DNA from 2 places in the Steroidobacter flavus genome. Region 2 is predicted to be linked to the other one. Evidence: riboswitches for the same ligand, from Rfam matches in the RefSeq annotation. Region 2 holds a riboswitch; the other holds the start of a gene.

Region 1 (3,620 bases), 130 kb from region 2:
CGGACGCGACCAACTACGTGACGCGCATGAAGCTCATCGGCCCGCGCATGGATGAAGCGGTGGCCGAAGCCAAGCAGCTCGTCACCCGCAAGATGGTGCCGCCGCGCTTCATCGTGGAATCGACGCTCAAATCGATGCGCAGCTTCAGCGATGTGGCGCCGGCGCAGAACCCGCTGGTCACCGCGTTCGCTCAACGCATTCAAACCATCGAAGGGCTCAGCTCCGCGCAGCGCTCGGAGCTGCAAGCGCAGGCGACTCGCATCGTCACTGAGCAGGTGTATCCATCGTGGCATCGTGCGATTGCCTTGCTCGAAAGCCTGTTGCCGAAGACCACGAACGATGCCGGCTTGTGGCGCTTCGAAGGCGGCGATCAGGCTTACGCATACGCGCTCGGCCGCTTCACGACCACGAAGCTCACGGCCGAGGAGATTCATCAGATCGGCTTGCAACAGGTCGCGCGCATCGAAGGCGAGATGGATGCAATCTTCCGCAAGCTCGGTCGCACCGAAGGCTCAGTGGCGGCGCGGTCGGCAAAGCTGCGGGAAGACCTGGCTTATCCGGACCCGACGTCTGACTCGAGTCGTGCCGCCATCATGCGCGACATCGACGGCATGATTGCCGACGCGCTCAAGCGCAGCCCGACGTTGTTCGATTTGCAGCCCAAGTCACCGGTCGTCGCACAACCGTTCCCTCGCTTCCGCGAGGCCAGCGCCGCTGCGAACTACAATCGAGCGCCGCTCGATGGCTCGCGCTCGGCGATTTTCCAGATGCCGCTGCGTCCGCAACGCATGACGAAGTTCGGTCTGCGCACGCTGGTGTATCACGAGACCGTGCCGGGTCATCACTTCCAGATCGCGCTCGAGCAGGAAAACACGGATCTTCCAAAGTTCCGCCAGGCACGTGTGTTGGGCGGGATCTCCGCGCTGTCCGAAGGCTGGGCGCTCTATGCGGAGAAACTGGTCGCCGAGAATGGTTGGTATGAGGGCGATCCGGAAGGATTGCTGGGCATGCTGGACGCGCAGTTGTTCCGCGCTCGCCGGCTGGTCGTGGACACGGGCTTGCACGCCAAGAAGTGGACGCGTCAGCAGGCCATCGACTACGGCCTGGAAGCGAGCGAGGTCGATCGTTACGTCGTGTTTCCGGGGCAGGCCTGCTCTTACATGATCGGCCAGCTGCAGATTCTCGAGCTGCGGGATCGGGCTCGCGCCGCGCTCGGCGATAAGTGGTCGCCTCAACAATTCCACAACGTCGTACTGCGGACCGGCAGCGTGCCGCTGGAATTGCTCGGTCGCGAAGTCGACCGTTATGTGGCCGGCGCCGCCGCCAACTAAAAAGAAAAAGGGCTGGCGTCACGAAGACGCCAGCCCTCATCGTCAGCTGACGATGCAGTCGATGAATCAGCCGATCACGCGGGAGATCACGTTCGAGATCTCGCTCTCGTCACCATCCGAAGTGATGGCGCGCACCGCGAAGTAATACGTCGTGCCCGCCTTCAGGTTCTGCACCGTGTAGGTGTTCGAGCCGGCGCTCGGCACTTCGATGGAATTCACCATCGCGTTCTGATTCGTGCCGTAGTGAATGCGATAGCCCGCGAGGTTCTGCAACGTCTCGCCGTCGACCGTCTGCGTCGGCACGTTCCAGGACAGCGCCACATTCGGGCCGGAAGCCACAGCTTCGGACGGCGCGGCGCTGGAATCGGAACCGGCACTCGAGCCGGCGGCGCCCACGGTGATCGAGAAGGCCGGCAACGAAGCCGTCGTCTTACCGTCGCTGACGGTGATCACGATGTTTGCAAACGTGGCTGCCGCGGTCGGCGTGCCGGTGAGCGCGCCCGTGGCGGTGTTGAAATTCGCCCAAGCCGGCTTGTTCTCGATCGAGAAGGCAAGCGTGTCGCCATCGGCGTCCGTTGCCTGCGGAGTCGCGGAGTACGCGCTGCCGACGCTGGCCGTTGTGCTCGCCGTGCCTGAAATCTTCGGCGCCGTGTTGGAACCACTGGCGCTGTTGGCGCTCGCGCTCGTGCCGCTGCCACCACCACCACCGCCGCCACCGCAGCCCGCGGTCATGAGGCCCGTCATCACCAGCGCAAACAAACCGCCACGCTGCACCCACTTGCCGACATTCGCCTTCTGCATCTGATAACCCTTGTTACTTCTGCCGGGCGCTTACGCACACGACGTGAATTTCCAAGGGCGACGCGGTCACTGTGAGGCGACCTGACAAATCATCGGTGTACTCGCGTACACATAGAACACCCGTGCCTCGCTGGCACGGTTTGCTCTCGCTAATTTGGCAGCCCCGCTGTCATCGGGCGTGAGCCCTTTAGACCGGTTGCTTTGCGTCCCCGACTTTCGACGGGTTTGCCCTTGACGGTAGCGAGCCTCGATTTATTCCATCCGAGGTTGTGACCGCCGATGACTGCGCGCACTCACACGCACAGCCGGCACGGCTGTCACAGGATTTCAGTCAGACGAGAAGCTTCAACTTCCTCGACCCGCTGCGGCGTTCGCTTTCCTTACGAACCCTTCTAATTGATCAGTGGATGCCAGTTTCGCGCTTTCGCGGCCCCTTACCCATCGGAGAGGCACCCAATGACTCGACGCGGGATGGAGCATAACCACCCCCGGCAGATCCTCAATCCTGTCGGCGAATAGCGGCAACGTCGCTGTATCCAGACGTCGCCGTCCGGGCGGAGGAAACATTGCCGATGTTTCTTATGGGCGGAGAGTGGACTGAGGCACGCACCGACCGGCTGGTTGGTCGGTGCGTTTGGGCCTGTATTTGCAGGCCTTTTTTGCTTTTTGGAGTGTCGCAGAGCCGCTGTTGTCAGCGGCGTCGCTTGGGGTCGCGCGGCGGGCGGGCGCTGGAGCGGGGACCTCTGGAATCGGTCTGCTTACGGAATTTCGGCCCCGCCGGACGGTCGCGTCGGAGCTTTTCCACGTGGGTTTTCAGGGCCCGGCTGATCTGGAGCGGCTGGCCGGCGACGCGGACTTTCTGCAGCTGGAGAAAGACGTCCTTGGGCATGCCGGCGGGCAGATCGACGAAGCTGTGATCGTCCTGGATCACCACGCGACCGATGTGCCTCCCTTCGAGGCCGACCTCGTTGGCGATCGCGCCCACGATGTTGCCTGGCTTCACGCCATGATCGTGGCCGACTTCGATACGATACGTTTCGACTTCCTCGTCCCCACGCCGGGGACGTCGCTCGTCGCTGCTGAAGTCACGATCCTGCCCGCGCCCTCGCGGGCGCTCCTCGCCCCCAAAGTCACGCGCCGGCCCACGTCGCTCCGATCGAACGTCCCCAAAGTCGCGCGCCTCCGCTCGCTTGCGGGGCCGCTCGCCTTCATTGAAGTCACGCGACTCGGCACGCTTTCGCGGCCGAGCTTCGTCTGCGGAAGGCCGGTGCTCACGCGAGCTTTCTTCGCGCGGACGGTCTTCGTCGCGCACAGAACGCGTGGCTTCACGAGCAGCCGCGGCTTCTTCGCCGACAGCACCGGTGTCGCCACTTTCGCTCGTGCCGACATTCGCGGCGACTTCACCGCCACCTGCGACGTCTCCTCCGCGTGCGACTTCGTTTCTGCCTACGCCTCCGCCTTCGCCCGCGACTTCGCCTATGCCTATGC
Region 2 (3,620 bases):
CACCGCGAACCGCGCGCCGACGATCAGCGGCACGCCGGCGACGACTGCGACGGTTGGCACCGCGTATCGCTTCCAGCCTTCCGCGAGCGATGCCGATGGCAACACGCTCGGCTACACGATCACGAATCGTCCGGCCTGGGCGAGCTTCAGCACGACCACGGGTGTGTTGAGCGGCACGCCGACCGCGACCGGCACGTTCTCGAACATCGTGATCGGCGTGAGCGACGGTCGTGTGACCACTTCGCTACCGGCGTTCTCGATCGTCGTTTCCAATTCCACCAACCGCGCGCCGGTCATCAGCGGCACGCCGTCGACCTCGGTCAACGCGGGCAGCGCTTATAGCTTCCGTCCGACCGCGAGCGATCCGGATGGCAACACGCTGACGTACTCGATCGCGAATCGTCCGAGCTGGGCCACGTTCAACACCAGCACCGGTCAGCTGACCGGCACGCCGAGCGCCACGCAAGTCGGCTCGTACGCCAACATCACCATCAGCGTGAGCGACGGTCGTGCGACCACTTCGCTGGCAGCGTTCGCGATCAACGTGGTCGATGTGTCCAACGGTGGTGCAACGCTGAGCTGGACTGCTCCGACTTCGAACACGGATGGCAGCACGCTGAGCAACCTGGCTGGCTATCGCATCTCGTACGGCACGAGCGCGAGCGCGCTGACGCAGACGGTGCAGATCTCGAACCCGAGCGTCACCACGTATTCGCTGAGCAGTCTCTCGCCGGGCACCTACTACTTCGCGGTGCGCGCTTACACGAGCAACGGCACGGAGAGCTCGAACTCGAACGTCTCCTCGAAGGTCGTGCCGTAACTCTCGACGGTAGAACGTTGATGAAACAGCGGCGGCTGGAGCGATCCAGCCGCCGCTTTGCGTTTTATGGACTGTTAAATATCGGCTCGCATACACGAGCGCCGTCTGGATTCTGACGTTGTTATGTGAATTCGCAGTGACAAATCCACCGCAGTGCTGTCGGCCGCCACCGACAATTGCAAAAACAAATTTCCTACGATTTACTGCGTCCCGACCACGAAGTTTTGTTCAATCGGAATTTGTCGAATCGCATTCGCTCTACTGGACGCGGCCTCACGGCAGCGAGAGCGGTGAGAGACGCAGAGCCGGCAGAACAACCCTTCACCAGGGCATAACCGTCGAAAGACGGCGACGCAAAGCCTCCGGTCCTACAGCGTGAGCTGGGGATAGCGGGGTTGCCGGCCAGCTCTTCTTGCGTCACCGAGCTAGCCGTCATCCTTCTCGCCTTCCTTGCTGCTGTTCGATCGCGCCACGCGGCCCCGGGGTCAACATGACCAACTAGGGAGCAGCAGAAAGTGATATCGGCAAACCCGTCGAAAGGCGGGGACGCAAAGCCTCCGGTCTACTGGAACGCAGCGTGCGATGCGCCGCGCTCCTATGACAGCGGGGTTGCCACTTTCGCCACCGACACGATGTTCGCAAGGCCCCTTGCGAGCGCGTGCACGAGCGAAGGTGTAACGAATGAGCTGCCGATAGCGCACCAGCCCGTGCGCGCCAACCTTTCCCTGCGCTTCGAGCCTCGCGTCTCGACCGCGATGGCTGCATCACATCCGGAAAACAGCAACGCAACTCAACGCCGGTCTTCGGGCCGTCGTCGTTGCGCGCGAAGCCAAGGTACGAGCAATGATTCCAACACTTTTCGGGAAGACCTTCCTGCAGCGAGCGCTGCTGGCCTTGATTGCGGCGTCGTTGAGCGCCTGCGGCGGCGGCGACGACGATAGCGGCAGCAGTTTAACGGGCGGCGCCGTCAGCGAGCAGCCGCCGGCGGGCGACACTGGCGCCGACGACCCGGCGTTGCCGACACCGGCGAATCAGCCTCCGTCGGTCACCGGCGTTCCACCCACGACGGTGGCTGCGGGCGAGGCTTACTCTTTCACGCCGCTCGCGACCGACGACGACGACGACTTCCTCGAGTACTTCGTCACCAACAAGCCCACCTGGGCGAGCTTCGACACCGAGACCGGCAGGCTGAGCGGCATTCCGCAAGCCACGAATGTCGGTGAGAGCGAGGACATCACCATCAGCGTCACCGACGGTCGCGACACGAGCTCGGTTACGTTCAAGATCAAGGTGTGTTCGGCCAGTTGTCCGTCGGGCAACAGCCCGCCGACGATTTCCGGCACGCCGGCGTCGTCGGTGATCGTGGATCAGGCTTACTCGTTCCGACCGACCACCAGCGATCTGGAAAACGATCGTCTGCGGTTCTCGATTTCCAATCGTCCGTCGTGGATGACTTTCAACACCGCGACCGGCCAGCTGTCGGGCACGCCGGGTGCGACCAACGTCGCGACGTATTCGAACATCGTCATCAGCGTCAACGACGGCACCAGCACGGTCCTGCTGCCGGCGTTCTCCATCCAGGTGCGTGGTCTCGACAATCGTGCGCCGACGATTACCGGCACGCCGGGAACGAGCGTGCAGGTGATGCAGACGTATTCGTTCGTGCCGAGCGCCAGCGATGCCGATGGCGATACGCTGGTTTTCCGCGTCAGCAATCTGCCGCGCTGGGCGACCTTCAGCACCGCGACTGGCCGCTTGAGCGGCACACCGGCGACCACCGATGTTGGCACCTATGCGAGAGTGACCGTCGGTGTCAGCGACGGCCGCACGACCACGTCACTGCCGGCATTCACGATCGTGGTCAGCGCGGCGCCAAATCGTGCGCCGACGATCAGCGGCACGCCGGCGACCACTGCGACCACGGGCACGGCGTATTCGTTCACGCCGACCGCGAGCGATCCGGATGGCAACACGCTGCGCTACACGTTCACGAATTGCCCGACCTGGGCGACCTGCAATGCCGATACGGGACGCGTGAGCGGCACGCCGACCGCGGCGGGCACGTTCTCGAACATTCGGATCAGCGTGACCGACGGTAATCTCACAGCGACGCTGCCGGCCTTCGCGATCACTGTCACGGCGGCCACTCCGACCAATCGCGCGCCGACGATCAGCGGCACGCCGGCAACGACCGTGTCGGGAGGCGCGACCTACAGCTTCCAGCCGACCGCGAGCGATCCGGATGGCAACGCGCTGACCTACACGATCACGAATCGTCCGAGCTGGGCGACGTTCAACTCGTCGACGGGCCGTCTGTCCGGCACGCCGACCTCCGCGAACGCGGGCACCTACTCAAACATCGCGATCGCTGTGAGCGACGGCACGCTGACTGCCTCGCTGCCGTCGTTCTCGATCACGGTGCTGCAGGCGACGAATGGCAGCGCCACGCTGTCCTGGACGCCGCCGACCACCAACACCGACGGTTCCTCGCTGACCAACCTGGCGGGCTATCGCGTGGTGTACGGGCGCAGCGCCTCGAGCCTCGATCAGACGGTGCAGATCGCGAATGCCGGCCTGTCGACTTACACGGTCACCGGTCTGACTTCCGGTGTGTGGTACTTCGCGGTGAAGGCCTACAACGCCAGTGGCGGTGAAAGCGACGTGTCGAACGGCGGGTCGAAGACCATTCCGTAACCTCGACCCGAGCGAATTTCTTCTGATGGGCAGGACGCCCAAATGCAGCGGGCACATGGACGTGTAGGAGCTGCCAAGGCCCGCCTCGCGCGGGCCTTTTTATTTG

Evidence for each region. Region 2 has a riboswitch for cyclic di-GMP ahead of ACFPN2_RS13160 (fibronectin type III domain-containing protein). Riboswitches for the same ligand answer to the same signal wherever they lie in the genome.
Region 1: it holds a riboswitch for cyclic di-GMP, as region 2 does, so the genes downstream of both, ACFPN2_RS12575 (fibronectin type III domain-containing protein) here and ACFPN2_RS13160 (fibronectin type III domain-containing protein) in region 2, are expected to answer to the same signal.

What each region holds. Positions count from the first base shown of each region.
Region 1 covers NZ_JBHSDU010000003.1:1,630,975-1,634,594, forward strand. The annotation lists gene ACFPN2_RS12570 (DUF885 domain-containing protein) at 1-1,331, shown strand, start outside; gene ACFPN2_RS12575 (fibronectin type III domain-containing protein) at 1,398-2,132, opposite strand; cyclic di-GMP riboswitch class I at 2,286-2,372, opposite strand; gene ACFPN2_RS12580 (DbpA RNA binding domain-containing protein) at 2,824-3,444, opposite strand.
Region 2 covers NZ_JBHSDU010000003.1:1,756,105-1,759,724, reverse strand. The annotation lists gene ACFPN2_RS13165 (fibronectin type III domain-containing protein) at 1-820, shown strand, start outside; cyclic di-GMP riboswitch class I at 1,139-1,223, shown strand; cyclic di-GMP riboswitch class I at 1,334-1,437, shown strand; gene ACFPN2_RS13160 (fibronectin type III domain-containing protein) at 1,664-3,514, shown strand.